4 regions of the Rossellomorea sp. ABR4_004 genome follow, and region 4 is predicted to be linked to each of the others. Evidence: riboswitches for the same ligand, from Rfam matches in the RefSeq annotation. Region 4 holds a riboswitch; each other region holds the start of a gene.
The links. Region 4 has a riboswitch for S-adenosylmethionine ahead of ACXAF2_RS09155 (homocysteine synthase). Riboswitches for the same ligand answer to the same signal wherever they lie in the genome.
Positions count from the first base shown of each region.

Region 1: it holds a riboswitch for S-adenosylmethionine, as region 4 does, so the genes downstream of both, metE (5-methyltetrahydropteroyltriglutamate--homocysteine S-methyltransferase) here and ACXAF2_RS09155 (homocysteine synthase) in region 4, are expected to answer to the same signal.
Region 2: it holds a riboswitch for S-adenosylmethionine, as region 4 does, so the genes downstream of both, ACXAF2_RS19575 (2,3-diketo-5-methylthiopentyl-1-phosphate enolase) here and ACXAF2_RS09155 (homocysteine synthase) in region 4, are expected to answer to the same signal.
Region 3: it holds a riboswitch for S-adenosylmethionine, as region 4 does, so the genes downstream of both, ACXAF2_RS06565 (methionine ABC transporter ATP-binding protein) here and ACXAF2_RS09155 (homocysteine synthase) in region 4, are expected to answer to the same signal.

Region 1 is NZ_JBSWVM010000001.1:1,379,007-1,387,167, forward strand. Features, by position in the region: gene pckA (phosphoenolpyruvate carboxykinase (ATP)) at 1-1,061, shown strand, start outside; gene ACXAF2_RS07245 (lmo0937 family membrane protein) at 1,114-1,263, opposite strand; gene ACXAF2_RS07250 (GNAT family N-acetyltransferase) at 1,488-2,276, shown strand; gene ACXAF2_RS07255 (biotin transporter BioY) at 2,319-2,885, opposite strand; gene ACXAF2_RS07260 (hypothetical protein) at 2,975-3,157, opposite strand; gene metE (5-methyltetrahydropteroyltriglutamate--homocysteine S-methyltransferase) at 3,265-5,565, opposite strand; cobalamin riboswitch at 5,719-5,903, opposite strand; SAM riboswitch class I at 5,972-6,082, opposite strand; gene ACXAF2_RS07270 (hypothetical protein) at 6,178-6,375, opposite strand; gene thiC (phosphomethylpyrimidine synthase ThiC) at 6,353-8,110, opposite strand.
Region 2 is NZ_JBSWVM010000003.1:507,476-515,636, forward strand. Features, by position in the region: gene ACXAF2_RS19545 (M3 family oligoendopeptidase) at 1-682, opposite strand, end outside; gene ACXAF2_RS19550 (MarR family winged helix-turn-helix transcriptional regulator) at 1,517-1,975, opposite strand; gene ACXAF2_RS19555 (aspartyl-phosphate phosphatase Spo0E family protein) at 2,216-2,461, opposite strand; gene ACXAF2_RS19560 (1,2-dihydroxy-3-keto-5-methylthiopentene dioxygenase) at 2,680-3,192, opposite strand; gene ACXAF2_RS19565 (methylthioribulose 1-phosphate dehydratase) at 3,189-3,836, opposite strand; gene ACXAF2_RS19570 (2-hydroxy-3-keto-5-methylthiopentenyl-1-phosphate phosphatase) at 3,833-4,495, opposite strand; gene ACXAF2_RS19575 (2,3-diketo-5-methylthiopentyl-1-phosphate enolase) at 4,495-5,709, opposite strand; SAM riboswitch class I at 5,815-5,918, opposite strand; gene ACXAF2_RS19580 (aminotransferase class I/II-fold pyridoxal phosphate-dependent enzyme) at 5,969-7,153, opposite strand; gene ACXAF2_RS19585 (carbon-nitrogen family hydrolase) at 7,277-8,059, shown strand.
Region 3 is NZ_JBSWVM010000001.1:1,229,133-1,237,293, forward strand. Features, by position in the region: gene ACXAF2_RS06540 (YncE family protein) at 1-425, opposite strand, end outside; gene ACXAF2_RS06545 (YncE family protein) at 426-755, opposite strand; gene ACXAF2_RS06550 (M20 family metallopeptidase) at 922-2,118, opposite strand; gene ACXAF2_RS06555 (MetQ/NlpA family ABC transporter substrate-binding protein) at 2,131-2,967, opposite strand; gene ACXAF2_RS06560 (methionine ABC transporter permease) at 2,979-3,641, opposite strand; gene ACXAF2_RS06565 (methionine ABC transporter ATP-binding protein) at 3,631-4,656, opposite strand; SAM riboswitch class I at 4,777-4,881, opposite strand; gene ACXAF2_RS06570 (GNAT family N-acetyltransferase) at 5,855-6,265, opposite strand; gene ACXAF2_RS06575 (PucR family transcriptional regulator) at 6,310-7,581, opposite strand; gene pruA (L-glutamate gamma-semialdehyde dehydrogenase) at 7,688-8,161, opposite strand, start outside.
Region 4 is NZ_JBSWVM010000001.1:1,773,433-1,781,593, forward strand. Features, by position in the region: gene ACXAF2_RS09140 (PDZ domain-containing protein) at 1-905, opposite strand, end outside; gene ACXAF2_RS09145 (S41 family peptidase) at 1,140-2,585, opposite strand; gene metX (homoserine O-acetyltransferase MetX) at 2,760-3,833, opposite strand; gene ACXAF2_RS09155 (homocysteine synthase) at 3,917-5,212, opposite strand; SAM riboswitch class I at 5,418-5,537, opposite strand; gene ACXAF2_RS09160 (trans-sulfuration enzyme family protein) at 5,633-6,772, opposite strand; gene ACXAF2_RS09165 (DUF302 domain-containing protein) at 6,895-7,278, opposite strand; gene ACXAF2_RS09170 (redoxin domain-containing protein) at 7,370-7,951, opposite strand; gene ACXAF2_RS09175 (hypothetical protein) at 7,944-8,161, opposite strand, start outside.

The DNA of each region.
Region 1 (8,161 bases), 390 kb from region 4:
TTGTATCATTTGAAAGAAGAATTGTCCTGATTGGTGGAACTGAGTATGCAGGTGAAATGAAGAAATCGATCTTCTCTGTCATGAACTACGTACTTCCAGAATCCGATATCCTTTCCATGCATTGTTCTTCAAATGTCGGACGTGAAGGAGATGTGGCATTGTTCTTCGGTTTATCCGGTACAGGAAAAACGACATTGTCCGCAGATCCGAACCGTCGTTTAATCGGCGATGATGAGCACGGATGGTCTCCTAACGGTGTATTCAATATCGAAGGCGGCTGCTACGCTAAGTGTATCGGCCTGACACGTGAAAAGGAGCCACAAATCTTTGATGCGATCCGTTTCGGTTCTGTCCTTGAAAACGTGGTTCTTGATGACAATTCCCGCATCGCTGATTATGAGGATAACACGTTGACAGAAAATACTCGTGCTGCGTACCCTCTTCAAGCGATGGATAACATCGTTGAACCGAGTGTTGCAGGACATCCAAATACCATTGTATTCTTAACCGCAGATGCATTCGGGGTATTACCTCCAATCAGCAAACTGACGAAAGAACAAGCAATGTACCACTTCTTGAGCGGATATACATCGAAGCTTGCAGGTACTGAGCGCGGAATCACTTCACCACAGGCCACATTCTCGACATGCTTTGGCTCACCATTCCTGCCACTCCCGGCAACTCGTTATGCTGAGATGCTTGGGAAGAAAATCGATGAGCACAATGCTCAAGTATTCTTAGTGAACACTGGTTGGACCGGTGGAGAATACGGTGTTGGTAACCGCATGAAGTTATCCTACACCCGTGCTATGATTCAAGCAGCTCTTGAAGGGGAACTCACTCACGTTGAAACAGAAACGGACGACATCTTTGGTCTGAATATCCCTGTTCACGTTCCTGGTGTTCCTGACGAAGTACTTCAACCAAAGAAAACCTGGTCCAATGAAGCAGCCTATGAAGTGAAGGCAAAAGAACTTGCCCACAAATTCAACGAAAACTTCAAGAAATTCTCAAACGTACCATCTGAAATCGAACTTAAAGGCGGCCCTGCCGTTAAATAAACTATATAGCAAAGGTCCGTCCCTCTATTTGAGGGACGGACCTTTGTTATGGTTATAATCCTTTTTTACGCCCGGTGATTCTGTTAAATAAAAAGACAACAATGGCAATAACAAGTAAAACATGGATGATGGCTCCTCCGATTTTAAAGATCAATCCGAGTAACCAAAGGACTAAAAGAATTCCAATAATGGTCCAAAGCATGAGTTTCCCTCCTAGTAACTGTGTTTGATGCTAAGATTCCCTATTTTAATGAATTTAAAACCACGCATGGTAGTGCAGCTATTCATAACTTCTGTTAGTCCAACTGAATTTATACAATTTACATCACTTGTGTCGTCTGTTAATCAAATTCCCCTAAAAATAACACTTTACTAAATATTTCTAATTTTGGTATGATAATGATTATTTACAGGGGGGGAACCAAGATGATCAGACAGCTTACAGAACAGGATCATGATATTTGCCAGCAACTCATTCATCAGCAGCCGGCTGAGAATTTGTTTATTATCGGGGACATCGAAGCCTTCGGGTATGAACAGGAATTCCAGAAAATCTGGGGCGACTTTGACACAGAAGGAAATTTGAGGGGAATCCTCCTTAAGTACAGAGAAAACTTCATCCCTTTTTCCATGGGGGAATTCGATGTAGAAGGATTTGCCAGAATCATTAATGAGACTGAAGACTACAGCATCGTTTCCGGATTAAAAAGGATCGTGACGCAGGTTGAACCCTTTTTATCCAGAGAAATTAAATCATTAAGACATATGTATTATGCGAAATGTGACAACACGGAATCAATGGATCGACAAGACCTTCCTCATGTACAACAGGCTACCCTTAATGATCTACCTAAACTTGTGGACCTATTGAACAGTATCCCCGAATTCAGTGGTGGCGATTTTTCTGTAGAAAAAAGAAAACATAGCATGGAGGCCGGTGTTTCGAGAAGCTATTATGTAGAAGAAGATGGTAGATTTGTTTCTTCTGCTTCCACAACCGCCGAAAACAGTATGTCCGCGATGATTGTCGCTGTCTGCACACACCCTGAGTATAAGAAAAAAGGATATGCGACCGAGTGCATGACGAAGCTTTGTCGTGACGTACTAGAAGAAGGAAAAGAGTTATGCCTATTCTATGATAATCCTGAAGCAGGAAAAATTTATAAACGAATCGGATTCAAGGATATAGGCTATTGGTCTATGTATAAATTTTAGTCATAAAAAAGTTGACTCCCAACAAAGAGTCAACTTTTTTCATTATGCTGCTGCTTTCCGATTCCCGATCAATCTGGCCTGAACCAGTCGTTGTCTTACAGTGATTCCAATCCAGCTTGCCAGGAATGCTTTGATAAGTCCAACTACGATAAATGGATATACTCCTGCCGCCATTGCCTGATTCCAGCTAAGATCGGCTACAAATTTCAGCTGAATGGTACCCAGGACCAACGTAATGATCATACCAACTGTATTGGCGATCATCGCCATCGGTATGGTGAATTTGGTTTTTTCAAGAATGAAGCCAGTAAAGAATGCCGCTACGATGAAGCCGAAAATATAGCCTCCCGTTGGACCGACCAGTACCTGTGCCCCTCCACTGAAGCCCGCAAATACAGGAACACCGACTGCTCCGAGGGCTGCATAGCATACCATGGCGAACGCTCCATATCGGCTTCCAAGAATCGTCGCTGTAATTCCTACTGCTAATGTTTGTCCGCTGATTGGAACGAGTGGCAGTGGAATCTCGATTTGAGCGAAAATCCCCGTAATTGCAGCAAAAATGGCACAGTGAATAATCACCCTTAGTTTTTCTCCGTTCACTTTCAAATCCCCCTTGTGTATGTAAACTCTGTATAACATTAAGTTAACACAATTCAAAGGATGTTGGGAAGCTTATTTTTTCTCCATCTCGTTTTTTAACTGGGAGCATAGACATTGCATATTTTTTCTTGCGCCTGCCATTCTAAAGCGGTTTTTAATGAAACCCTTCCTTTGGGGAACTCATCAATCCCCTTATCACTCACCAAATACAGGATGGTGCGATCTGGCTGATGTTCATTAAATACTTGAATGATTCTTCCTATGGCTATGTATGGCATTTTCTTTTATCTCCTTATGTGCAGGACGCAACTCTTTTCAACTGCGCCCTGCGTTTTAAAAGGTGGATCAAAGGAACGTAATCATCGGCACTCGATCATATTGACAATTACCCTTCCTTTTTCATGAGCATCTCTTCACGCACTTTTTCAGCCGCTTCCACCATGGTTTTAAGCGCTAAGACTGTCTCATCGATCCCGCGGGTTTTCAAACCACAATCCGGGTTGACCCAGAATAACTCGGGATCCAGCACTTCAAGAGCCCGATGTATATTACGGATTAATTCTTCACGCTTCGGCACCCGTGGACTGTGAATGTCATATACCCCCAGACCAATCCCTTTTTCGTACGTATTGTCTTCAAATACAGTGATCATTTCCCCATGACTTCTTGAGGTTTCAATCGAGATGACATCAGCATCCAGATCATTGATGGCATCTATAATATCTTCAAAATCCGAATAGCACATATGCGTATGGACCTGGGTTTGGTTCTGTACAGATGAGGTGGCCAATTTGAATGCATAAACGGCAGCCTGTAGATATTCATCCCAATTTTCACGCTTTAAAGGCAGCCCTTCCCTAAGTGCCGGCTCATCAACTTGTATCATGCGAATCCCATTGCCTTCTAATTCTTCAATCTCTTTTTGGAGAGACAGCGCAATTTGATTAGCTACTTCATAACGAGAAACATCATTCCGAACAAATGACCAGTTTAGAATCGTGATCGGGCCCGTTAACATCCCTTTAACCGGTTTATCCGTTAAGGATTGGGCATATACGGTTTCTCTAACGGTCATGGGTTCTTTAAATGTCACATCACCATATATAAGTGGTGGCTTCACACATCTGGAACCGTATGATTGTACCCACCCATACTTCGTAAACTGAAAACCTTCTAATTTCTCACCAAAGAATTCAACCATATCCGTCCGCTCGAATTCACCATGTACAAACACATCAAGGCCGATTTGTTCCTGAATGTCAATCCAACGTTTGATTTCTGCATGAATATATTGCTGATACTCCCCATCAGAAAGATCTCCCTTCCTCCATTTCAACCTTTGCCTTCTCACTTCCTGAGTTTGAGGAAAGCTGCCGATTGTAGTGGTTGGGAGAAAAGGTAATGAAAAGTACTTGTCCTGTTCCAGTTTACGAATATGGAATGGATCTTTTCTTCCGACATTGTTGGGATGCAATTCTTTAACCTCTTCCTGCACCTCCCTTTTATTACGCAGCGGTGATTCGTTTAAATGCTTAATCGCCGTTTCACTTTGAGCAATATCATCGTCTATTGTCTCGGTTCCCTCACGAATCCCCTTTGTTAAAACAGTGATTTCATGTAATTTCTCATCAGCAAATGATAGAGCGTCAATGAGGGGTGTACCAATTGTTTCTTCATTCTGCAAGGTTACTGGTACATGTAGTAAACTGCATGATGGTTGTATGATCAAGCGATCACCCGGAACATACCCTGCAATGAATGATAGAAGCGAATAGGTATCCGCAAGATTACTCCTCCAAATATTCCTGCCATCAAGAATGCCGGCAGCCAGGAATTTATCTTTAGGAAAGCCAAATCTTTTCAGCGCAGTCAAATTTTCACCACGATCATGCACAAAATCTATCCCTATTCCGTCTACCGGGAGTGCTAACACCTGCTGGTACCTTTCCAAACTATCATAATAGGTTTGAAGGATGATCTTTAACCCGGGGCAGGATTCTTTAAGCGTTTGATAGACTTCTTTGAATTGATCCATCTCTTCATCACCGATGGAGGTACACAATATCGGTTCATCCATTTGTACCCACTCTACACCCTCTTCCTGTAATTCACGCAGTACTTCAACATAAAGAGGGACAAATTGATCAACAAGGGTTTTAAAATCACCGGTTTCATACCCTTTAGACAATTTCACAAAAGTGAAGGGACCTAAGATAACCGGCTTTCCTTCTATACCTAGTTTTTCTTTTGCTTCTCTAAAAAAATGCAGGGGACGATTTTCCACTAACTGAGGTATGATCCCATCAAGCTCAGGCACGAGATAGTGATAGTTGGTGTTAAACCATTTTGTCATTTCTAATGCCACCGCGTCCTTCGCGCCTCTGGCCATTTCAAAATACGTTTCAAGAGAGACCTTACCCCCACTATAATGAAACCTCTCGGGAACCAAGCCGAACATGACCGCTGTATCAAGTACATGATCATATAAGCTGAAATCTCCAACCGGAACTAAATCAATCCCCTGATCTAATTGCTTCTTCAAATGGTTGACTCGGATTTCCTCCATTTGTTCTAAGAAGGAATCCTTTTCAATCTTCCCTGCCCAAAATTGTTCCAGCGTCTTTTTCCATTCACGCTTTTCTCCGATCCTTGGATATCCTAAATTCGAACTGATCACCTTACTCATTCAATCTTCACTCCTTATACTTGGTATGGTTGTCATCAACAAAAAAATCTCCCTTTCAAATGAAAGAGAGATTCATACGTATCACTAACTAGAGTTGAGACATTCTTGTATTCTCAACACGTATTCCTCACCCCTCTCTATATCCACGTAGAGCATAAGCGCATACAACAGGCAGGTCTCCTGACTTAGGTTCACAGCTTCTTTTCCCTTCCCATTTCAACAGAAATAGTGGTTAAATGATAAGTCGCTCCCCATTACAGTGGCGGGACCGTGCCGGATTTTCACCGGTCTTCCCTTTTAGCTGAGCATGACTCAGCACCTATTGCATTTGTCTATTAAATTTTTATTTCAACAAACGAAAAGCCCTCTCTTCTGATAGAGAGGGCTTCATGTTTATTAGAATCCTCTCTTATTTTCCAAAGCCAATTGCTTTGCAGGAATTAGCACCTTTTCAACACATCTGTTGAATGGTTGCCGGGTTTCACAGGGCCAGTCCCTCCACCTCTCTCAATAAGAGTTATATATATTCATTTACTATTCCGAAATTTGTAATAATCGTAGCACGGTACATATACGCTGTCAAAAGAAATTTAATCAATCACTTACACGTTTCTAATAATAGGTACTTTCTACATAATGACATTTGATACAAGATCTTGTTACATCCGTTTCATAGAAGACATGCCTGCAGTTTTCCTGAATGCTCTTCACTTCTTTTTCGAGTTGGATGACTCTCTGATTGAGCTTTACGATATCATTCTTCAATTTGAGTACATGACAAAGAGGTTCATCGGTAGATGTTTGATCCATTTTCCACAAACTCCTTCGATTTTTCTTTCAATCCTTTTTCTATTTCCTTATAAGCGTCATCCATGCCATTCTCCTTCATTCCCCTTATATCATGCGATATTCTCATTGAACAAAATTTCGGTCCACACATTGAACAAAAATGGGCCGTTTTTGCCCCTTCTGCAGGAAGTGTTTCATCATGATACTCCCTTGCACGTTCCGGGTCCAGGGATAAATTAAATTGGTCATTCCATCTAAATTCAAATCGAGCCTTAGAAACGGCATTATCTCTTACTTGTGCCCCTGGATGCCCTTTTGCTAAATCCGCTGCATGTGCTGCGATTTTATAAGCAATGACACCTTCTCTCACATCATCTTTATTAGGTAATCCGAGATGCTCTTTTGGCGTTACATAGCACAGCATGGCTGTTCCAAACCAACCGATCATGGCAGCCCCTATGGCGGAAGTAATGTGATCATATCCAGGTGCAATATCTGTCGTTAATGGACCCAGGGTATAAAAAGGGGCTTCATGACAGATTTCCATTTGCTTATCCACATTCTCTTTAATCATATGCATCGGTACATGACCGGGGCCTTCAATCATCACCTGTACATCATGCTTCCAAGCAATTTTGGTTAGCTCGCCTAATGTTTCAAGCTCGGCAAACTGTGCTTCATCATTCGCATCAGCAATTGATCCGGGCCTTAAACCATCTCCTAAGGAAACGGAGATATCATAGGCTTTTACGATCTTACATATATCTTCAAAATGTGAATAAAGAAAGTTCTCTTTATGATGGGCAAGACACCATTGTGCCATGATTGAACCTCCACGGGAAACAATGCCTGTTGTACGTTCAGCCGTCAGCTGAATATACCGCAATAATACACCTGCATGAATGGTGAAATAGTCAACACCCTGCTCCGCCTGTTCGATCAATGTATCCCTGTATACATCCCAAGTAAGATTCTCAGCAATTCCGTTTACTTTTTCAAGTGCTTGATAGATCGGTACCGTGCCAACAGGGACAGGGGAGTTTCGAATGACCCACTCCCTTGTTGTATGAATGTTTTTACCTGTTGATAAGTCCATTATGGTATCGGCACCCCAACGAGTTGCCCACGTCATTTTCTCCACTTCTTCTTCAACGGAAGATGATACGGCAGAGTTTCCGATATTCGCGTTTATTTTCACATGAAAGTGACGACCGATGATCATCGGTTCACATTCAGGATGATTGATATTAGCAGGGATGATGGCCCTGCCATTTGCTACCTCTTCTCTTACAAATGAAGGATCAACATTTTCCCGGATAGCGATGAACTCCATTTCCGGTGTAATGATTCCTTTTTTCGCATAATGCATTTGAGTCACATTACGACCCATTTTTGCCCGTATCGGGGTACGTTTGATAGTAGGGAACGACTCTACGTTTGCACGAGGATCGTCTCCTTTATAGCCGTTATCTTCCGGTTCGATTTCACGTCCCGGGTAAGCCGTGACATCCTGACGTTCTTGGATCCACTCTGTGCGAACGGAAGGTAATCCTTTAGTAATATCGACTTGGTAACGCTCATCTGTATAAGGTCCGCTTGTATCGTATACACGAACCGGTTCATTCTCTTCCACGCCAAAGGTAACACTCGTCCTACTCAGGTCAATTTCTCTCATCGGTACATGTATGTCTGGCCTTGATCCTCCCACATATACTTTTTTACTGTTATTAAATTGCGTTTTTAACTCGATTGCCACTTCACTTCTCCTCCTTTTGATTGGATCTTAGAGGATACTGCGTCAGGCATC
Region 2 (8,161 bases), on a different contig from region 4:
AATCCGTTCTCGTCATGCGATAGTAACCCAGTTCAACAAAATTCTTATATCCTAAAGTAGTAGCAATCGTGTGACGCACCTTGACTAACTCATCAAATAGACGATCCAATTCTTCTTGATTCTCTTCAAAGAAAGCAACGGTCGCTTGAGCGGCCTCTCTTCTTGTTTCCCGATTGACTGATTGTGTGAATGGGCCCATCTGAGCCAATGTTCTTTCTTCCCCCTCAAACGGAATCTTTGCAGACGCCATCAGCTTTGTATACTGGGAAGATAGCTTATTTTCCTTCTGTAGTAGAGCCACGATGTCAGGAGAAAAAGTCTTCATTTCGCTTTCTGCCAGGGCGAATAGCTGCTTTCCCCACTTTTCTTCTAATTCTTTACGATAAGGAGAGTTTACGAGTTCCTTGTAATATTCCGTCACCATCCCGTGAACCTCAGGCATCATTTCATCGATATGATCCTGCTCTTTTTTGTAAAACTCATCATTGGTATCGATTGAATGCCGGATATAGCAAATATTTTGCATGGTATCAATGTTCAAACGTATATCATTCAGTTCCTTCATGGCATCCACCTGTTCTTGAACATTGGACGCAGACTTGAATTTTTCAAGTAATTGCTTGAAAACAGGTTTAATCTCTTCTAAATTTGGCCTTACATATGTAAACTGATCAAACTTCATACGATTGCCTCCTCTTAATATAATCCCGATTATAGTTATTCGACTTATGATAGAAAATCTCCTGTTTATTCTAATATCGATTTTCAAGAATTAGAAATAATGGAATCGATGGGAAGAGACGTGCTTTTAAGACAAAATAACCCCCCGTCTCGTGAAAGACTAACCCGTTCTTTTGAGAGAGAGAAACTAATAAATTGCAAGGTAATTCGCGGTACAATTTGCACTACCGCATAAATTTATGTGGTGTTGCAAATTGGTCTGCATTTTATATTACAAATTTGTCCGCGAGTCGTTATTGCCAGATACGAAAGATGGGAAGATAAAGAGTGAGTAACAAGTGATAGAAAAATAAGGGGAAATTTTACTGTTAGATGCAGATTAGACGTGGTTTTTGGGGAGAATAAGGGGATATTTTCCCTCTAAACAAAGCAAAGCTACCTATTTTCACGCTTATCGAGTCAAATAAGAGGAATTTCTCCCTCTATTTAAGCTATTTTCAGTACTATTTGCTAATTAAGTGGATTTTTTCCCTCTGTAAATCTCAATTAGCAGAGAACCTGGTTTCATTGTTTAAGACTGCAAAAGTTTAACGGGAAACCTGCTGTTCAACTATTCAGCGATATGGGGCTCTAATGAAATAACGCAAAATAGAAAAGAGGAGCTGCAATGTCGTTTGCAACTCCTTTTTTTTGTGCAATTTTTCATTCATCTTACACATCAAAACAGCCTGCAAAAGGCTTTGTTTTTTTCACCTGCAAAAACACCAGCAAATATGCTTTTTCTCCCTCTCAACCGAACGGGTTACGTGAAAGACGGGGGGACAGGTAGATCGATTCAATACGACAAGTCTTTAATCGATAATCCTAATTTCTTCAGCATTTCTATCGTTTCTTTCTTCTCATCAGGAGACAGAGCTGACATCAGTTCATGAATACGATTTTCATGATTGGGGAATATCTCATCAATTAACTTTCTGCCGCTTTCTGTTATTTGAGCATAGGTGACCCGACGGTCCTTAGGGCAAGCATTGCGCTTTAGGTAGCCCTTTTGTTCAAGCTTATCCACAACGTACGTTATGCTGCCGGAAGCTAATAGAATCTTACCGCCAATTTGTTGTAAAGGCTGATCTCCCTTATGATAAAGTAGCTCCAGGACGGCAAATTCAGTAGGGTTCAAACCGTTCTCCTGAATGTTTTTATTTATCTCTTCATTTAAGGCTTTGAAAGCTCTTGACAAGACAATGAAAAGCTTTAATGATTGTTTTGTATCCTGAGGTTCGTTCATGGCATTCATTCCTTTAAAAATTAAATATCTCAGTTTCAAAATATTATACAAATAAAAGCTGTTATTGTCAAACATGATAGACTCCTCAGTATTTAATAAACGAAGGACGGTTTGCATAATGCGAACCGTCCTTCGTTTATTAAATAACGACAAATTAAGTTGATTGTTTTGGTATACGTGTGGATATTGTTGGAGATTTGTTTTCTCTTGTAAACCTTGAATGGTGAGGGAAAAACTTGATGAATAGTCTCAAGAAGCAGTTCGTTTTAATAAGTTCTTAATGTATTGCCCAAATTCGTTTGATGTTTCTTGGAGGGTTAATGATACGATCTTATTTGTGCACTTTTCATAGTCGTTCAACAGCTGATCTAATTGCTGACTGCATTTGATTGTCTCCGCTGCACATAATCCTAAACTCTCTCCCAACCCAATCATTTCTGAACGTTTTTGATTAATTCTCATTAATAACCACTTCTGTTTTAATAGACGACCCATTTCTAATAAACTCCTTTTTTAGCTCCTAGCCTTTATTAAGTTAAATCGTTACTTGAGCATTATCGCAAGTATTATCAGAAAAGTAAATAGATTCGCAAAACAAGACAAAATAACTAGTAATGTTTCTTAATTAGACATTTTCCGTCAAATATCTCCCCTGATAATAACAAAAGGATAGACAATCGATTCTACTCTTTGTCTATCCCTTGAATACTATTTTAATAGATTGGTACCCAGCCCTCCTGTGTGACGAAAATACGGACGGCAACTACTTGCTTATCTTCACTTAATGTAAAATAATGGCGGATGTTTTCAGGGACTGAGATTAAGTCACCCGGGTTTAAATGCACTTCAAAAAAATCACCATCATTTCCTTGAATGACAAATACACCATGGCCGTTTACAATAAAGCGGACTTCATCATCTGTGTGATGATGCTCCTGTTGGAAATTCCTTAAAAGCTCTTCAAGATTTGGTGTGCGCTCGGAAAGGGAGATCACATCCCAAGCCTGATATCCTCTTCGCTCTGAAATATCTTCAATCTCCTCTTTAAAAGTTGACAGGATTTCCGCTTTATCATCTTCGGTTAATGCGTATTGATCCCTCAGTCCTTCTACCAACTTGTCGATATTCCAATGCTCATAAATGACTCCTTGTTCACTTAAATACTTCACTACTTCTTCCTGGTTATCAATCACTTGGTTATTCCCTTGGATTATGATTGTCGTCATAATCTTACTCCTCCTTTAGTAATTGTTCTCGTATTCGTTAAGGATAAAAGTGTGAGTTGATATTGAAATAAAAACTCACAAGCTTCCAATAGTTTCTTAGCTTCAAAACCGGTTCTTCCCCAGACCGTTATACCGTGGTTGCGAATGAGCACCGCCCCTTTGTCTGCTTTAATAAAGGATTGAAATTCCCGGGCAAGCATCGGGATATGTGCATGATTACGAATGATTGGAATGGATAAAGAATCATCTTCCCCCCATTTATCCCACGCTTTAATTAATTCTTGGTTTCTAAATGTGACGACACCCTCATCCCCATACAGTTCACTGATTACATTATTCGCCACAGTGTGGACATGTAGGCTGCATCCTGCTGAGCTTTCTGTGAAAACATGACTGTGCAGCAATGTTTCGGCCGATGGTCGTGCAGGTGTATCTTGGATGGCCTCACCTTGAGCATTTACGAGCAGGAAATCTTCATCGGTTTGCTTCCTTTTATCCTTTCCACTTGCCGTTACCAGGAAAGTAGCAGGTAATGAACTCACTCGTATGGCAAGATTCCCGCTCGTTCCCATAAACCAATCCCTCTCTGCCAATTCCCTTTTGATATCAGCTAGTTCTTCCCATTGAGATTGATAGGAATTCATATTTTCACTCCTTTTTCAATGACGTCCATGCAATCGTGAAAGGATTCAAACGGATGATAGGGGATTCCTTTTTCTTCGCATGTATGTGCCAAATAGTCTCTGGCAATCACAGTGTCTCCAAGCTTCGCCATTTCAATATCTGTGACAGAATCCCCTATCACAATGACCTCCGTATCTTCTGTTAAAGACAACAACCTCAAGATGGAAGGCTTGCAGCATCCACACCCTTTACTTTCACAGTGATCATCGCATGGATATGGCCAATGAATCGTTATGGTTGAGTCGTTAAAGCTAGCTTCATTACAATAAATCCCATTAAAAGGCCCATATTCATTTAGTAGAGGATACACAAAAAAATCAATTCCACCGCTAACGATATACAAAGGTATCTCATGTTCCTTTGTATAATCTACAAACTCCTTAAACCCTTTACGTATGACTGCTGTGTCTAATAGATACTGAATCATTTCCTCTTTCTTAGATGAAGGAATGAGTGAAAACAGCTTGCTGACTCCTTCTTTAATGGACAAAGACTGATTTAAGATGTCGTCTTTGACAGGTTCCCATTCTGCAGGAGCAAAGGTTTTCATCAATGAGATGATATTATCCGTTTCTGTAATCGTTCCATCAAAATCACAGAAAATGATCGGATGCTTCATTATACCTTTACCTCCTCTCCCCATAGGGATAGTGCTTTACGAAGCTCATCGTGGGAATCCGCTACAGCTGAGAGAGAATCTCCCCTTAAAACTCCTTCAATTGCTTGGACGAATGCCTTTCCCCCTCCAACTGCCCCATCTGGATGACCGTGAATGCCACCACCTGCATTAATGACACAATCTACACCAAAATCCTTCACCAAAAGTGGTACAAGCGCAGGGTGAATGCCTGCTGACGGTACAGGCAACGTTTTTCTTAGATGATCATCATCCTTCGTTAACTCATGGCTTACGGATAAAGCTTTGCTCTTCTCTAAGGCGACACTTCCGTATGGAGATGGAAATAAAGAAAAATCAGCTCCGGCCATTCGCAGGAATTTCCCTAACCATAAAGAATAGCTCACACCATATACAGGGGATGAGGCAACGGCACCTGCGAATGCAGGATGTGCCATAATCGGCAAACTGATCTCAGGATCCTCCCTCAATTCCTGTAGAACATCCAGTCCATAAGAAAATACATTGAATAAAAGGGCATGTGCTCCAAGATCACGTGCTTTTTTTGCTTTATCACGTAATTCTGAAGTTCTTCCTGTGAGGTTTACAGCATACAGCGTTTTCTTACCAGTCTCTTCAAACACCTCGTGTAACACTTTTTTCCCTATACTGATCCTCTCAGTGAAAGGTGTCAGTGAATTATCAAAGAGAATTTCATCGTCTTTTACTACGTCGACTCCCCCGAGAACCTGTGCCCTTAATTGGGTTTCAAGGTAGGTAAGGTTCCTGCCGATTACACCTTTAAAGATGCTCATTAACAAGGGTCTGTCGTGTACACCCGTTAGCTCCCTGATTCCTTCTATTCCAAAACGTGGTCCAGGGTAGGCTTTTTTTAAGTCGCTGGAAAACTCTACATCTACTAATTTCACTTCACCATCAAGGGAAAGCTTGCCGAATACCGTAGTAAGGATGGCTGGGATATCATTTGAATAATTATCACCGGGATAGCCAATTTGCACCTTACCTCTGGGGCCATCTTTGCCTTCCCACTCTTTCACGGAAACGACCCTCCCCTTGTACTTGCGCAATTGATCCTGTTCCAGGAGCGGTAAGTCCGTCCATGAACCGACAGTCAATCCCAAGGCGATCCCCTCTGCCTTTTTATCGAATGAACCACTCTTTCCCTTTATTTCATATGTGGCTATCACTTCACTCATTGTTGTCCTTCCTCCTTGAACATGCTATTTTTAGCCGCAAGTTATTTTAGCCTGGGCAAACAAAAAACCTCTTCCAAATAAGAAGAGGTTTAATAAAGTCACTCTTTCTTATCTGTCAGCTTTTTTAGCTGCAAGAATTAGCACCGTGCTTGAATAAGTCGGTTGCCGGGCTTCATAGGGCTGGTCCCTCCGCCTGCTCTTGATAAGAATTTCATTATTCATTATTTCAGTTGGATTATTGCACCAATTTCAATTTCTGTCAATCCCTTTTGTGGAATAATTCTAAATTTTCTATACGGGAAATCGCTTCTTTTATCCGCTCATTTGTGGTTAATAGTCCTACACGTACGTACCCTTCTCCATATTCTCCAAAGCCTACACCCGGGGCTACAGCAACTTTGATTTTTTCAAGTAAATAAGTAGAGAACTCTACAGATGTGAAACCCTCAGGTACTTTTAGCCAGGCAAAGAAGGAACCTTGTGGAGCTTTTACATCCCACCCTATTTCCTGAAGTCCGGAGATTAATAGTTTTCTTCTTTCTTCGTAGGTTGAAACCAGTGCATGTACACATTCCTGGGAACTTAAAAGGGCAGTGGCAGCCGCTTCTTGAATAGCACCGAACAGACTTACATATAAGTGATCTTGCAGGAGGTTGATCGCTTCTATGGCACTCTTATTCCCGACGGCAAACCCTACTCTCCAGCCAGCCATATTGTACGTTTTCGATAATGTATAAATCTCAATCCCGACATCCTTTGCTCCATCGGTTTCCAAAAAACTTATTGGCTTATTTCCATCAAATCCTATGGCTCCATAGGCAAAATCATGTACAACACAAATATCATGCTGATTGGCAAGAGTGACTGTTTCTTCAAAGAATGATTGTGTGGCGATTGCTCCGGTAGGGTTATTAGGGTAGTTCAGAAACATTAATTTCGCACTTTCCAGCTCATTACGGGAGTGTTCACTATAATCAGGCAGAAATCCATTCTCCTCTCGCAGTGGCATTTTAATCATACGTGCCTCTGCCAACGCTACCCCTGATAAATAATCCGGATAACCGGGATCGGGCACCAATACCCCATCACCAGGATTCAATAAACATTGAGGGATTTCAACTAACCCGGCCTTTCCTCCGAATAGCACAGCTACCTCTGTTTCCGGATCTAACTCCACACCATATTCACGCAGGTAAAAGGCAGCAATCGCCTCTTTAAAGGACGAAAACCCGCGAAATGGAGGATACTTATGATTGGACGGCGAAGCTGCTGCTTCTGTCAGTTTTTCCACAATATGTTGAGGAGTCGGTTGATCCGGATTTCCCTGGCCCAAATTAATGACATCATGTCCCTCTTTGACCACGGCATTCACTGTTTTGGCGAGGGATGCGAAAAATTGTTCAGGTAATAAATCTAATCGTTTTGCTTTACTAAAGGTTTTCATTACACTCACCCACTACATTTTTTTGAAAATTAATTACTTTCAAATTCTAGTCACAAATGATATAACGGAAAATAAAGAATGTAAAGGAATAAATTCCAAAAAGTCCTTAATGAGGTGAAAGAAATGATTCAAAAGATAGGTCTTGCACAAATCGATATTGTGTTCGGGAGTCCCGAAAAAAACAAGCAAATAGTAGAAGAATGGATTAAAAAAGCTAGTGACGACGGCTGTGATACAGTTGTGCTCCCTGAGCTGTGGACGACTGGGTATGACCTTACAAGAATGGATGAAATCGCTGATGAAGGAGCAAAAGACTCTTCCTCCTTCCTGTCTGCACTATCAAAGAAATATTCCATTCACATTGTAGGTGGTTCTGTTGCGCAGAAATCGCAGGAGGGGGTGTCCAATACTCTTCTAGTTACGAATTCAAAAGGCGAGCTGGTGAAAAAGTATTCGAAGCTCCACTTGTTTAAGCTAATGGATGAACATCATTATTTACTTCCCGGGCATGAAGATGGCATCTTCACCCTTCAAGACACAGTAATGGCCGGATTGATTTGTTACGACATCCGTTTCCCTGAATGGTTCAGAAAACAAGTTCTACTAGGTGCCAAGGTTGTTTTTGTCGTAGCAGAGTGGCCAGCAGCACGAATTGATCATTGGCAGACCCTCTTAAAGGCAAGAGCGATTGAAAACCAATGCTTCGTGATTGCCTGCAACCGGGTTGGAAATGACCCGAACAATGAATTTGGCGGTTGTTCCCTCATCATCGATCCATGGGGAGAAATTCTTTCAAAAGGAACACAAACGGAAGAATTGGTTACAGCTGAAATCAATCTACAGGAAGTAGAAAAGGTCCGAAAGAAGATTCCGATATTCCAAGATCGAAGACCTGATTTTTATTAGAAAGGTTATTATTCAAAAAAAACGTTGACATGGAAAATACTTCGATGGTACTATTCAAATCAAATGAAACATTCTGAAAGTTTAATTAAATAGTTAACGCAA
Region 3 (8,161 bases), 540 kb from region 4:
TTCGGTCTAATACCTGCATTGATCGTATTCGTTACTACATTTCCCTTTAGGTCAATAACAGAAACTGTACTGGGCTCACCTCTCCCACGATTGGCCACGTATAGCTTTTTTCCATTCGGAGTGATCGCAAGGTCTCGAGGGAATTCCCCATTCGTAATAGGAATCCTGTCTATCACTGATTCTTTTTTTGTATCGATTACGGCAACAAAATTACTTATTGTTACAGCAACATAAGCCTTTCTTCCATTTGGACTAAATGCCACATCAAATGGGTTATTTCCTACTTCTATATGTTTCACTGTTTGCGTACAGACATCAATGATTGAGACTGTTGTACCACCGAAATTCGCTACATACACTTTTCTGCCATCAGGAGTCGCAGCTATGCCAACCGGCCCCTCACCAACAGGTATTTCATTGACCACCTAATGACTAGAAAGATCTATAACTGAAACCGAGTCATGATTCGTATTGGACACATATGCATGTTTAAGTAGAGGGGAAATCGTAATCCCATCTGGTTGCTCTCTTACTAGAATAGTACCTGTAACTTTATCATTTTTGGTATCTATTATTGAAATAGTATCATCCCCAAAGTTAGTTACATAAGCAAAAAGCTTTTCCTTACGTAGAAAGTGCTTCTTCCTGTTCATTCTCATTGTATCCCTCCTTAAAATACCACCCCTAGTAACTAGTATATGATTAGTGAAAATGTTTGTGATTTTAAGAGGAAGGATTATTTTTTTAGTAGCCATACCTTTTTCCTTGTTTCATAGCCAGAATCATCCGGGGGCGGTTCCGGTTTGACTTTTTCATAAAGAATGCTTACCAAGCACTCTTAATTAATTGAAACATTCTCCATTAAGCTCCGCATATCAATTACACAAAAAAGACAGCCCTGATTTGGCTGTCTTTTCATCCTTATTTACTTGAACCGAACTCTTCCCATATTCCCTCCAAAAGCCCCTTATCCGTCAGCAGTTCATACCCCGTCAACGCAAGTGCCTTTGCCCCGATCACAAGGGCACGATCACCCTCAATGGATTTCGCTGCCTCCCTGAATTCGTTCGTATGAACGACGAGGGATTCTGGCCCAATTTTGATATAGGGGTGGATGGTTGGGACCACCCTGCTGACGTTTCCGGCATCAGATGAGCCGAGTCCCTTTCGTTCCGTATCGTCGAAGGATTCGCCCAGTGACTCGATGGACCGCTGGAATACTTGATCGAAGCGACGGTTGAGCTGAAAGTGATCGACTTCATTTTGGATTTTGATGACATTCAGTTTCGTCCCGGTGGCAAGTGCCGATCCCTCAGCGATCGCTTTCACTTTCTTCGTGACCTCATTGCACGCTTCCCTGGTTGCAGCGCGTATATAGAAGCGGGCTTTCGCATAATCAGGAACGATGTTTGGGGCGTCGCCGCCGTGGGTGATGATGCCGTGGATCCGTACATCATCGGTCACGTGCTGGCGAAGGGCGTTAATCCCGTTGAATAGCTGGATCACGCCGTCGAGGGCATTGATTCCGTCTTCAGGGGAAGCTGCCGCATGGGCAGACCTTCCTTTAAATTCAAAATCAAGCGGGTCCACCGCAAGGGTTTTCCCTGTCTGAGTTGTTCGGTTGAACGGATGGACCATCATGCAGGCATCCACTCCTTCAAACAAGCCTGCCTTTACAAAACTCCCCTTTGCACTTCCGTTCGGACCGCCTTCCTCGGCAGGCGTCCCGAACACCACCACTTCCCCTCCTGTTTCATCGAGTAGGGACGACAGGGCGATGGCCGCCCCGCAGCTTGCCGTCCCGATGATATTGTGACCGCAGGCGTGACCGAGTCCAGGCAGGGCGTCATATTCAGCCAGGTAGCCGATGACCGGCCCTTCTTTCCCTGAATGTTTGCGTGCTACAAAGGAAGTCTCATGACCTGCGACTCCCCGTACAATGGAGAACCCGTTGGCTGCAAGGAGGGTGGTCAAGGTCTCTGAAGCAAAGAACTCTTCGTTTCCGATTTCAGGTTTGTCGTGGATCTGATGGCTGGTTGATACGAGTTTCACAGCCAGTTGATCCACTGCCGAGACGAGGGTGTGTTTACGATCGGTAATCGCTGCTGGTTGACTCATCTCTTTACCCTCCTAATGCAATTCACTGACCGGCACGAATGTCGGGATCAGGGAATCTTTGTATGTTTTCTTGATATGTTCCGCTACGTCATCCTCCTGATAGAGCTCCACAATCTTTTTATAAGTCTTATTTTCTTTATCTTTTTGCTGCGCCGCGATGATATTGATGAACGGCTTAGATTCCGCCCCTTCGATATAGATGCTGTCATCAACCGGGACGAACCCTGCTTCAACAGCGACACCATTATTGATGATCGATGCTGCAACATCCGGTAGTACCCTCGGTGTCTGGGCAGCGACGACCGGTGTGAATTCAAGGTTTTTCGGGTTTTCTTTTATGGCTTCCAAACCTTGTGACTGATCAAATCCTTCTTTCAGTTGTATCAAACCTGCTTCCTCCAGTAGGAGAAGGGCACGGCCAAGGTTCGTCGCCTCTTGAGGAACGGCTACTTTACTGCCTTTCGGTAAGTCTTCTACCGATTTATATTTTTCCGAATAGATTCCCATTGGCGCGATGATCGTCGAGCCGATCGGTACAAGGTCCAGATTATGTTCTTCAACGAAAGAGTCAAAATACGAAATCGTCTGGAAGGCGTTCAGGTCGATATCCCCATCGGCCAGGGCCTGGTTCGGTCTCACGTAATCGGCAAACTCCACAATCTCGATCTCAATCCCTTCCTTCTCTGCTTTCTCTTTCATATACTCCCAAATCGGCACCCCAGATCCATTCACTCCGACTTTAACAACTTCTTTTTCACTTGAGCCGGATGCACTGTTTCCCGAGCAGCCGCTCAATATAAGGGTGATTAATAGAATCGCGATACTTGCTAGACTGATTGATTTTTTCATATTCCTCTCTCCTAACGTCTTCTGATGATTTTTGATAAGGTATTTCCTGCTGTCTGCAATCCCTGCACCATCACGATTAAAATGATGACAGTCACGATCATGACGGATGTTTCAAATCGCTGATAACCGTAAGCGATGGCCAGATCTCCGAGGCCCCCGCCTCCGACTGCCCCAGCCATGGCCGATGCACCGACCAGGCCGATGGTGGCGATCGTGATATTCAGGACCAGTGTACTCAATGCTTCCGGAATGAGGATCCCGAAAATGATCTGCCACGGCCCTGCCCCCATGGACTCCGCCGCTTCAATGACACCCGGTTCCACTTCAAGGAGCGAGCTCTCTACCAGTCTTGCAATATACGGTGCCGCAAATGCGACAAGCGGCACGACCGCTGCCGCCGTTCCGATCGATGTGCCCACTACCAATCTTGTAAAGGGAATGATGGCCACCATCAAGATGATGAACGGGATCGAACGAAATATGTTGATGATGCTGCTCAATATGGAAAAGACGACTTTATTTTCAAGTAAGTGCCCCTTTCTCGTCACCACGACGATGATGCCGAGGGGAAGCCCAATCAACGTTGCAAACAGGAGGGAGAATGACACCATCGCCACGGTATCCCATGTCGCTTCTATAATTTTTGGCCAAAATAATTCCCAGTTAACTTGCACGCTTCTCCACCTCGCTTACGAATAATCTGTTCTTCCAATAATCCAGGATCTCTTCCGTTTCTTTCTTGCTGCCGATGATCTGTACGATGAGATTCCCGAACGGCTTGCCCTGGAGTTCCGTGATCTGGCCGAATAATACATTGATATGGGCATTGAATTTCTTTGCCGTTTCGGACAAAATCGGCGTGCCCGTCGAATCCCCCTTGAAAATAAGGCGGCAGATGCGCCCTTCTTTGCTGTCATTCAATTTGTCGAGAACCGATGCCGGCAGCTGATCATTCATGACACTCTTCACAAAGTTTTTCGTCGTCGGGGTCTGCGGGTTGGAAAAGATATCGAAGACGCTTCCCTCTTCCACGATTTCTCCATTTTCCATGACAGCGACCTTATCACAGATTTCCCGGATGACCCCCATTTCGTGGGTGATCATCACAATCGTAATGCCATACTCCGCGTTGATTCTCTTTAATAAGTTCAGAATCGATTCCGTCGTCTGAGGGTCAAGTGCGGATGTGGCTTCATCGCAGAGCAGAATCGAAGGCGATGTCGCCAGGGCTCTTGCTATCCCCACCCTTTGCTTCTGCCCTCCTGACAGTTGATCCGGATAATGCTTCGCTTTATCTTCAAGTCCGACAAACGCGAGCAACTCCTTTACTCTCTCGCTGATTTTTTCTTTTGGCCATTTTGCAAGTTTCAGAGGATAGGCGATATTCCCTGCCACCGTCCGGGATTGAAACAGATTGAAATGCTGAAAGATCATCCCGATGCGGTGCCGCTCTTTCCTCAGATCGATTGCCGACTGATCTTTCAAGCTGCGCCCCTCTATGAAAATATCACCCGATGATGGTTTCTCTAAAAAATTGAGACAGCGGACAAGCGTGCTTTTTCCCGCTCCGCTGAATCCGATCACGCCATAAATCTCTCCCTTCTTCACTTCGAAGGAAACATTCTTCAAAGCGGTGAATGGGCCATCCTTCGTCTCGAAAACTTTCGTAACATTCTGAACTCTGATCATACAGGACTTGCTCCTTTCGCTATGTATTCTTCTTGAAGCCTGTGTGTGAAGGACATGGCAGAAAATAAAAAGTGCCCCCCTTCATAAGAAGAGAGGCACAAATATGTATATGTCCCGCTCTTCTCATCTTTCAAGTCATATGACTTGATGGAATTGGCACGGTATTCATAAGAACCCGTTGCCGAGGTATCACAGGGCCAGTCCCTCCACCTCTCTGGATAAGAAGATATCGCTTTATTAAGTTAACGTTATAATGCGTTTTAGCATTAGGGTAATGTTAAAGGATATTAGTTGGGTTGTCAATCCTGTTTTTGAATTAATTTCAATATACTCAAATTGGCTAATTCATCCAAAATCCAACTTGAAAGCATGCAAACTGGGGACGATTCCTACTCTACATATTGACTTTAAGGGAGATTGAGATTAGTCGAAAGGAGAAGTAAGAAACGGACTCATTCCCACTCAACGGATTTATATTGTTAAGTGTTTTTACATAAAGAGAGGGACGGACCTCTCCTACTTTTAACAGAAGGTCCGACCCTGATGAAGGCGGGGTCAGGTCCCAGTCTATTAGGCTGAAAGAACATAAGCGGAGATTTTACGGTTATATCCAGGATGGACTTAGTATTGAAGGGAAATAAGCGGAGGATTTCCTCTTAAGCACAGATAAATCCCCCATTATTATATTTCTGGAAGCAATAGGCGGAATCTTTCCGCTTATTTCAGCCTTTTTTAATCGTAGTGACCATTTAAGCGGAATCTTACCGTCTATTCATTATCTCTGGCACTTAACCAGATCCCCAACCGATAAGTGGGTCACTCTTAAACAAAGATTGTGAGGCATCTTTTGACAGGTTGTCTAATATACACGAATTTTCTTCTTTTTTTAAAATCTGAATATTCTAAGTATACAGTGAAATACATATTGTACTACGTTAAATTATCTTATTTAGGAAAATAGTTCTTACAAAAAAACAGGGACGGCTTTCACTCTACTTTCCTGGGTGATGGTCAAAAGGTAAAGGTAAAAAAAGTACCGTCCCCCTCTACTTTCTTATTCCATTATTGCCCAGGATACTTGAATAACTTATACCAATACAAAGTGTTTTCTATATTTGGAATATATGACTGCTTCAATGTGTCGACTCCACCTAGTATGAATCCTTGTTTCACATAAAACTTAAAGTCTATTCCATTATTAACCGCGTCTCATAAAATGAAGTTCACCCAGATTATCTGTGAACCCCCATTTTTCGTAGAACGGTATCATTTCTGGTCTGCAGTATAGTTCGAAATGATTTATTTTCTTTAACGAGGGGTGCTCTATGATGTTGTTCATCATTTTTTCACCAATATGCTTTCCACGGTAGGATGTATTTACAATGACATCAAAAATAATGGCTTTATAAACGTAATCGGTAAGTATACGTGCAAAAGCAATTAATTCTTTATTTTGTGGTCCAACCAATGCTATAACAATGTCTGAATTCTCAAGCATAACATGAATGTCAGTAAGTGTCCGTCCCTTAGTCCACCATTCTGTTTCATACATGACGTGTAATTCTTCGACTTGTTTACTATTGAGATTCTCTACCATTTCAAAGTCCAATATATTTGCCCCCTACGTATAGAATTCTCCTCTGGCCAAGAGCATCAAATCCCTTTCAAAGCATCCTTGTACCTCTGATAATAAGCCTCCACATTATTCAACAACAACAACTCCGTATACAAATAAACCTTCATATTAAAATCATTAAAATCAATCGTAGTCAGATCCTGTATCTTCTTGATCCGATAATTCAACGTGTTCGGATGGATGAACAGTTCATTGGCGGTCTGTTTCCCCTTCCCATCATTCGCCAAATACACCTCAAGTGTCTTAAGAAGATCTGTCTGTTTCTTCACATCATTCTTAATCAATACCAGCAGATCATCACTGTAATAATCCTTTGACGTGTTCTTCTCATAAAGGGTTGGCAAGTACCTGTAAATACCCAGATGAGCGAATTCCCGAGGCATGGATTCAGGACGCGGGCTGATGAAGTTAGCCGTTTCAATGACCTCTGACGCTTCCAAGAAGCTCTTTCTCATTTGATATAACGTGGTGTATTCTTTCCCGATCCCAATCAGGAAGTGGTAGAATTCTTCTTCCCCTGTTTGTTCTTTCACCTTTTCGACTAGATCTCTGGCTAGTTCCAGGGAGGAAGATGGTGTGTCTGCTTTGCCGTAGAGAACGAGGATCACCTGGAATTCCGTTCGTAGTGAATAAATCTTTGTGTTGAAGCTGGATTCCTGGACCAGCTTCTCCAATTGGTCGAGCATAGGCTTATAGTCCGACGATGCGATCGAGTATACCGCTACCGTGAACCGTTCAGGCAGGGTCAGCTTGACGAGGGATGCATCATGGCGGAGCTGGCTTTCACTTCCGTATTCGTGCTGCAGGAGATGCCATAGTACTTCTTCTTTTCTGTCCTTTTTGATATTGACTTTTGCGTACATATCATTGATCAGGTTTCCAAGATGAGCGGAGATTTCTTCAAGGAAAGCGAGCTCTTCATTTTCGAGAAGACGGTTGGATTCCTGAACCCAAATATATCCCATCGTGTTTCCCAGGTACTTGGCTGCAACGACGACGCGCTGGTGAAATCCTAACTCTTCCATCGCCTGTACCCGGATCGGATCCGTATGTTTCTCGAGCTGGTGGACGATGCCCTCTTTTTTCAGTCGATCGATGATGAAGACCGGACATTTTTTCGTGAGGATTGTCTTTAGCTGTGTTTGATCGAACTTATTCGAAGAGGAACTGTATGAAATCAGTTCGAAATTTTTGTTTTCAATGATGACGGGATTGCCTAATTTTGAGCTGATCAATTCCGTCGCTTTATGAATGTCTTCTGTTTGGAGGATGATATCAAGTGCTTCCATAGGAATCTTACCTTTCCACGAGTGTTTGTGATTCCTATTATAGCGTTAAATCCCTCAATAAAAAATGAAAAGCTCCCCCTGATCGGGAGAGCTCATCGTGTTCGATTTATTCCTCATCCATAAATGGATAGGTAATGTCTGTTGTTGGCGCAAAGTTTTCTTTGATGATACGAGGACTGGTCCAGCGAATCATGTTGAAAATAGAGCCTGCTTTATCGTTTGTACCTGATCCGCGTGAACCGCCGAATGGTTGTTGGTTGATCACGGCACCTGTTGGTTTATCGTTGATGTAGAAGTTACCAGCTGCACCGGATAGGCGGCGTTCCAAGTGCATGATCGCTTCACGATCTTGTGCAAAGATTGCACCCGTTAAGGCATACATGGAAGCAGTATCCACGGAAGTCAGTGTTTCTTCTAATTGTTCGTTTTCATATACATAGATCGTTAATACAGGTCCGAAAATTTCTTCGGTCATCGTTTTGAAGTTTGGATTCGTTGTCACGATGACAGTCGGTTGAACGAAGTATCCAACAGAATCATCATACGTACCACCGGCAATGATTTCAGCTTCTTCAGAATC
Region 4 (8,161 bases):
TTGAAGAAATATGGTTTAGAATCCTCAGAGATTCTGTAGCGATAGGCAATCCATGCCCGTCCACCAACTGCCACAACCACTGCTCCGATTGAAAACATAGGTGCCAAGATTCCTGCTACAGCCAGCGTTAATACAAATGCTCCAAGCCAGAAAACCCTATAACCAGTATGCTTAATCGCAACTTCAGGCAAAGTACTTTTAACAAGCTGCTGAAAACCAAGGAGAAACGGCACACAAAGGAGAGAATACGTCTCTGTCCCCAGTGTAAATACCGGCCACCATTCAAATGGAAGCGTCAATGACCCGGTAGGAATCGGCACAAACATCGGCACAAGCCACAGTTTCTTCCCTTGATGGGCACCTACTTTCAGTCCACGTGCACTTTTAAGTAGACGGGGTGAAGTATGCTTCCACCCGTTCAATCGAATCAGGCTTCCTTCAATCATCGTCAACACACCAAGAAGCACAACGATGGAGCTCAGCAGCCCTACATCCAAGTTTTCAACATATGTATTCACATAAGGGATATCCCACTGAAAATAATCCACCGCAACCAGGATAAAATACGAAAACCCTACCGTCATGGTCGCAGACATGAGCTGAAAACGACTCGTCAACGCAAACAGGATGGACACCAATCCTATGAGCATGATTCCGGCGAAAGGAATCACAACCCCCGCTCCAACAGTTACGACAGAAAATAGCAACCCAAGTACAATTCCATATGATAATAAAACCCGCGTATCATGATAACCGTCCAGCAGTCTCGTATTAAAGTCTCTTCGCTCTCTTTTGACACGATAATAGCCCGTCATGATAGCGAAAAACATAGACAAATATAATACAGGATGAAGAAATAACTTTCCAAATCCCTTCACAACCTCAAGCAACCAAAGCTCAACCAATGATCCGTCACCACCTTTTTAAGAAAATTTGCATTATCTACTATTTTATCAAAAGACTCCCCTAAAACCTATTGCAATTTTATTTGATAGTTTTACGATTCGATTTCATTTCCGACAGCATTCTGCATATTTTCCCGGGAAATGATGTCGGATAGACAGGAAAAACAAGTGATTATGTGTGATTTTCAAAATGAAAATAGAGCCGACCATCATCTGATGGTCGGCCCCAAATTATTAACGCTGTGCTGTTCTTTCAATATATTCTAAAGCCGCCTGCAGCTGCAGGTCATTCTTCTCATTCTTAACCGCTTCAAAGATTTCTTCCTGTAATTTTTCCGCGGTTACAGTATCAATGATCCCTGTCACGTCAATGCTTTCCTGACTTTGGAAATCCTTTACAGCCCTTTCTGTTTCTTTACTGAAATATCCGTCCACACGGTCTATGGAGAATCCAAGTCCTTGTAGCATTTCCTGGGCGTTTTGAATCTGTTCATTGTTCATCCCTTCTTTAAGGGGCTTTTCAACTTGAAGCGGGTGGGCATAGAAATAGGACGGCTGTCTGACAGGGATATCCGGTTTGATTCCCTTTTTATGAATCCAGTTTCCATTTGGTGTCAGCCACTTGAACATCGTCAGCTTGATATTACTTCCATCTCCCATCGGAACGGCTTGTTGCACGGTGCCTTTCCCAAAGCTCTTCGTTCCGATAAGTGGATACCCTTCCGCTTCTTTTAGCGCTCCAGCCAGGATTTCAGAAGCCGAAGCACTTCCTTCATCTATCAACACCACAACTGGGTATGCTTTTCTTGCTTTACTGTTTGAGAAGGATTTCATCACTTCTCCACTTCGCTCTTGAATTTGCACATACGGCTTTTTCTCCGTTACAAATTCTTTGAGGATTTCTTCTACACTTGAAAGTAGTCCTCCTGGATTCCCTCTCACATCAAGGACCAATCCTTCTACTTTTTTCTTTTCAAGTTCTTCTAATTGCTTTTTAAAATCAACGGCCGTATTTTCTGAGAAAGTAGTAATCTGGATGTATCCTGTTTTCTTCCCATTGACTTCCTTCACATCAGAGAGGACCGTCTCGACAGGAATCTCATCACGTTTCACAGATACTTTGATCGGATCCGTCAGTCCTTCCCGCGTAATTTCCAATTCAACTTCCGTACCCTTTTTCCCTCTGATTTTCAAAGTAGCTTCGTACAGGTCAAGTCCTTCGATGCTATTTCCATCTACTTTAATGATACGGTCATTCGGTTTCAGTCCCGCTTCTTCCGCAGGAGAATTTTTAAAAGGAGCAACAATGATCAGCTTTCCGTCCATGATCGTGACCTCTGCTCCAATTCCTTCGAAGGAAGAATCCAATGCGTCATTGAATTGGGAGGCAGTCTCGGCATTCATGTAAACCGAGTATGGATCATCGAGGGTCTTCAACATCCCTTGAATGGCCCCTTCCACAAGCTGCCCCTTGTCCACATCCTGAAAAAACTTGTCACTGATCAGATCATAAGCCACTTCCACTTTATGAAGTTTGTCATTAAGCGCGCCTTTTCCGTCAAACTGAGCAAGTTCTTCCCCATCCTTGCCCGTCCATTCCAAGCCGCCATACATTCCTCCAGCACCGATCAGCATGCTAATGATGATTGTGATGATGAGCTTTCTGCCCGTCCACTCCATATATTCCCCTCCAGCTTGTTGTTGGTCTTTGTATAGATAAGAGTGGTGCGATTAAGGACGCCAGCCTTTCTTATCCAACGAAAAAGACACCACACAAAAACGCGCTAAGGCGGTGCGATGTCTTTGCTTATCTAACTATATGCCGGAGGGGGACGAGTTATGATAAGAGAGCTCTTATTTTGAACCGGTAAAAACTCTTTCAACGTGATGGTTTTTGAGATGAGAAGCAATGATTCCTCCCCACTTTTCAAATTCTACCAGGAATCCGTCATGACCAAAGGAAGTGGAGATAAAGTAGTGTTCACTCTTTGGTACAAGCTGAGTAAACTCTTTTAAATATTGAGATGAATAAATTAAATCTCCTTCATAGCTGATCGAAATCAGTTCGCACTGATAGTTCTTCGCTACCACTTCTGTTCCTCCTCTTCCTCTTCCGATATCATGTGAGTTCATCGCTTTCAGCAAGGTAAGATAGCTGTTAGGGTCAAAGCGCTTCCCTAATTTCTTTCCTTGGTAATCGAGATAGCTTTCGACATTGAATTGTTCGTTTTGCTTTTCTCGCTGGAAACGATGGTCGAACAGTTCCTGTGTCCGATACGTGACCATACCAACCATTCTGGCAATCTCTAACCCTTTTAAAATGGAGCCTGGTGGATAATGCCCCTTTTGAAACTCAGGGTCCCCTTCAACCGCCGTGATTCCGATGTGATTAAAGGCGAGACCGTAATCATTTAAGGCAGGGGTGACGGCAAGAGCGAATACTTTATTAATATAGGCAGGATAGAGGACACCCCACTCCAATGCCTGCATCCCTCCCAAAGAGCCTCCAATGACTGCTTCGATGTGGTCGATTGAAAGGTGTTGGAGTGCTTTATATTGGGCATGGACCATGTCCCTTATCGTAATACCAGGGAAGTCCGGACCGTAACGCTCTCCCGTGTCTTGATTGGTGGACGCCGGTCCCGTACTACCTTCACATCCTCCTAATACATTAAAGGCAATCACATTAAAATGGTCGGTATCAATATACAACCCCGGACCAATCAGTCCATCCCACCAGCCGCGGTCTTCACTCGTCCCCTTTACGATATGGGTCCCGGTGAGGGCATGGCAAACCAGGATGGTCGGTCCTTCTTTGTTTCCTGTTCGTTCATACGTAAGATCTACATGTTTCAACGTGGTGCCTGACTCTAATGTTAGGGATGGGATGGCAATGGAGCCAACTTCATATGTGTATGGTTTCTCCACTCCTCCACCTCCTTTTTTGGTGTTGTGGCGGGGGTGATCAGGATTCCTCTCGGTATACCCCCGCTGGTTAAAAATATCTCCTATTATACCCTTGATGTTTCCAACGCCACTTCTATGGCATGATCCAAGTCCTGGATCAGGTCCTTCGCAGACTCTAATCCAACGGAAAGTCTCACAAGATCCTCGGTTACCCCTGTCGCGCGGATTTCCTGGTCGTTCAATTGCTGATGGGTCGTGGAAGCCGGATGGATGATCAGTGATTTCGCATCCCCTACGTTCGCAACGTGAGACCACAGGGAGATGTTATCGACTACTTTCCGTCCGGAATCTCTACCACCTTTAATACCAAAGACGACGATGGATCCCGCTCCATTTTTCAAGTATTTTTGTGCAAGTTTATGAGAGGGATGATGAGGCAATCCTGGATAAGATACCCACGCAACGCCATTATGCTGATCTAAATGCTCCGCAATTTTCAAGGCATTCTCTGTGTGACGTTCGATGCGAAGATGCAGCGTTTCTAATCCCTGCAACAGAAGGAATGCGTTCTGTGGACTTAAGCACGCCCCTAAGTCACGAAGCAGCTGCACTCTTAATTTCGTAATGAAGGCTGCCGGACCTACATCCTGTGCATAACGCAGTCCATTATAGCTCCGGTCCTCTTCCGTGAATCCCGGGAACTTTTCATGATTCCAATCGAATTTCCCACCGTCTATGACGACTCCCCCGATGGCCGTTCCATGACCACCGATCCATTTTGTTGCAGAGTGGATGACGATATCAGCTCCATACTCGATTGGCTTACATACATATGGAGTGGCAAAGGTATTATCGATGATCAATGGGATGTGATGGTCATGAGCCACTTTTGCTACCGCTTCAATATCAAGCACGTGTAGACTTGGATTTCCGATTGTCTCAGCGAATACGGCTTTCGTTTTAGGCGTGATCGCTTTGCGGAAATTTTCCGGGTCTGTCGGATCTACAAAGTGAACCTTGATTCCGTATTTCGGAAGTGTGGTCGAAAATAAATTATAGGTTCCGCCGTAAAGATTGGTGGCCGCTACAATTTCATCACCTGCTCCGGCGATATTTAAGATTGATAGAGAGATAGCAGCCATTCCCGATGAAACACCGAGTGCTCCGATTCCCCCTTCTAAAAGAGCAAGCCGTTTTTCCAACACGTCTACAGTCGGGTTCATGATACGCGTATAAATATTACCCGGTTCTTCAAGGGCAAATAATTTTGCAGCATGATCACTGTTGTCGAAAACGTAGGATGTCGTTTGATAAATCGGCACTGCCCTCGAGCCAGTGGATGGATCCGGCTCCTGGCCACCGTGAAGTAGTAGTGTGTCGAAATCGAATGATTTTGTCATTGAGAATTCCTCCTGAATGGTTTTTTTGATTTGGATTGGGTTTGTTTCATTACTGCGGTTAACACATTCAGCTGTCAAAATAGATGGTTTTTTCAGCTGCTTAAATCCCTCACCCAACGTCTGAAATGTGTTTTTCTAAGAAGAAGAAGAGGAAAAAATAAAAAACCCTCTTCCTAAGAAGAGGGTCTAATTTAATAGGGTCCTCCTCTTATCTTTCAGGCAGATTGCCTGCAGGAATTAGCACCTTTTCATGTGACGCATTTCTGCGCACATGAAGGTTGCCGGGTTTCATCGGGCCTAGTCCCTCCACCTCTCTGGATAAGAGCATGTAGTTGTCAATGTGAAAATTCTTGCGTTGAGATGAATTATAAGGGGTAACCGACCTTAACGTCAAGAGTATTTTTAGAATTTTTACATTATTTAATTTTTAACAGAAGCTGCAATCGCTTCGTTAAATTGAGCGACGATGTCCTCTCCGTCTTCAATCCCTATCGATATGCGGACGACATGTGTGTTGATTCCGAGTTTTTCCTGCGCATCCTTCGGTAGAGCACGATGAGACGTTCCCAATGGGTAAGAAACCGTTGTCTCTACACCGGCAAGGGAAGGGATGATTTTAATCCATCCGAGTGTTTTGAAGAATGTGCTTATATCACATGTGTTGGATAGCTCGATTGTTACGATTGCTCCATTTCCTTTACCGGATAAATCGGTTGGGTAATAGACTTTCTTTACATATTCATTTGCTCGAAGGTCCGCCGCAAGAACTTCTGCATTTCTTGCTTGGGTTCCCATACGAAGAGCCAATGTTTTCGCTCCACGGCAAGTCAGCCACGCTTCAAATGGGCTCAAGTTCGACCCGATGTTGACGACTTTTTCTCTCGCTTTTTGAACAAATTCTTCTTTTCCAACTACGACTCCTGCTGTAATATCACTGTGTCCTCCGATATACTTCGTGGCACTGTGAGCGACCAGGTCCACCCCTTCTAAGAAAGGCTGGCGCAGAAACGGTGTGGCAAACGTGTTATCGATCATTGTTTTCAGGTTATGTTTCTCAGCAAGTTCAACCATTCTTGAAATATCTTCTACTCGCATAAACGGGTTCGTCACCGTCTCACTGTATAGGAGTTTCGTATGCGGTGTTAGAGCATCCTCGACCTCTTCAACACTCGTAAAATCAACAAAAGAAGTCGAAATGCCGAATGTCTTAAGCTCTTCCTTCAACATATGGAACGTACCGCCGTATAAATCTTCGGCGGCAATGATATGATCGCCTGATTGCACTATAGCGAGGATTCCAACAAGGATGGCCGATAATCCAGAGGAAGTCGCGACACCTGCTGGAGCTCCTTCCAAGTCTGCCACCATCTTACCAAGCTCGTCTGTATTTGGATTTCCCGTTCTCGTATAGAGATAAGGGGATTTCCCTTCATAGAAACCCTCCAACTCTTCTAAAGATGTAAAAGAAAAGGCAGATGTTTGATAAATGGGAGTCGTCTTACTGCGGATTTCCTCAGTCCCTTTTAACTGACTATGTACGACCTTCGTTGTGAACTTCATCTCTGTCATCCTTCCTGAATCTATGTATTTTTAAAAGTGTATCATATTCAGAAGATTGTGAGGAGTAGGATGTATGGCAAGAAATAAAAAACACCTGCCCAATTGCAACAGGTGCTCGCCTTTTATTGAACATTATCTAAACATCCGATCAGACGATTTTCAATGTCCAATGCCAGGCTTTTCAGTTCATCGTTATCCACCATTTCAATTAGCTTGCTTGGTTTTGCCATACCGATCTTGGTTGTACCGCCTTCTGTGTATACCGTTACTTTGCAAGGCAGGAAGTAGCTTACGAGCATGCTTTCTTCCAGCACCTTCTTGGCTTCATGAGGATTACATACCTCTAATACGACTACTTCTTCATTGAAATCAAGGCCTTTATCCTGCAGTTTCTGGGCAAGATCGAGATTCCATAGTACACCGAAGCTTTCATCTTTAAGGTTGGATTCTACCGCTTCCACTGCTTCTTTCACACTCATCGATACTTCTTTAGTGTAATGAAACATGTTCACATCTCCTCCTTTTTCTTTCACATACTGTTAATACCTCATAGCGTATAAGGTCAAACATCGATAGTCAGAGGTCCGTCCCTCTCCATTATTCCATTCCACCGACCATTTTACCCATCATTTCTTCGTTCATGGGGCCGACGATTTTGTGTTGGATGATGCCTTTGGTATCGATCATGTAGGTGGTCGGAATGGTGAACGCCCGGTATTCGTCCCCGATTTCTCCCTTTTCATCCATTGGGATGGGGAAAGTGAGTTCGTAACCGTCGATGAATTCCTGAACAGCCTTTTCCCCATCGTCCATGGACGTCAGGTTGACGGCAAGGATTTCAACGTTTTCTTTCTCTGCATTCTCTTCGTAGTAACTCTGCATATGGGGCATTTCAGCTTTACATGGTGGACACCAGGTAGCCCAGAAGTTCAGAATCACTTTCTTACCTTGATAATCTGAAAGCTTTATTGCTTCACCATTTAAGGTGGTTAATTCAAAATCTGAAGCGCGGTCCCCTTTTGCAAGCCCCTGCGCTGCATTAGACAGATCCATGGATTCATTGGCTAATTGAGCAGCCTCTTCCCTTGCCTTCTTTTCCTGCTGATCCTGAAAAAAGTTCGCTAAGAAAATGCCGATCAGAAGCGCAACGATCGCCAACGCAAAATTTCGTTTATTCATTGTGTTTCCTCCTTACGTTTAAAAGAAAGATGAGATAAGTCATCATGATCAAATACGTCCAGGTGGTGACGGTCAATTCAAATCCACCAATGAAAGCACTTAAAAATAACTGAACTAAAGTAAACATGACCAATAACTGTCCTGCCCAGATATCTGCGCCGGGATCACTGGTTTTTTTAAAGAAAAAGACAAGGATCAATAGATTCAATA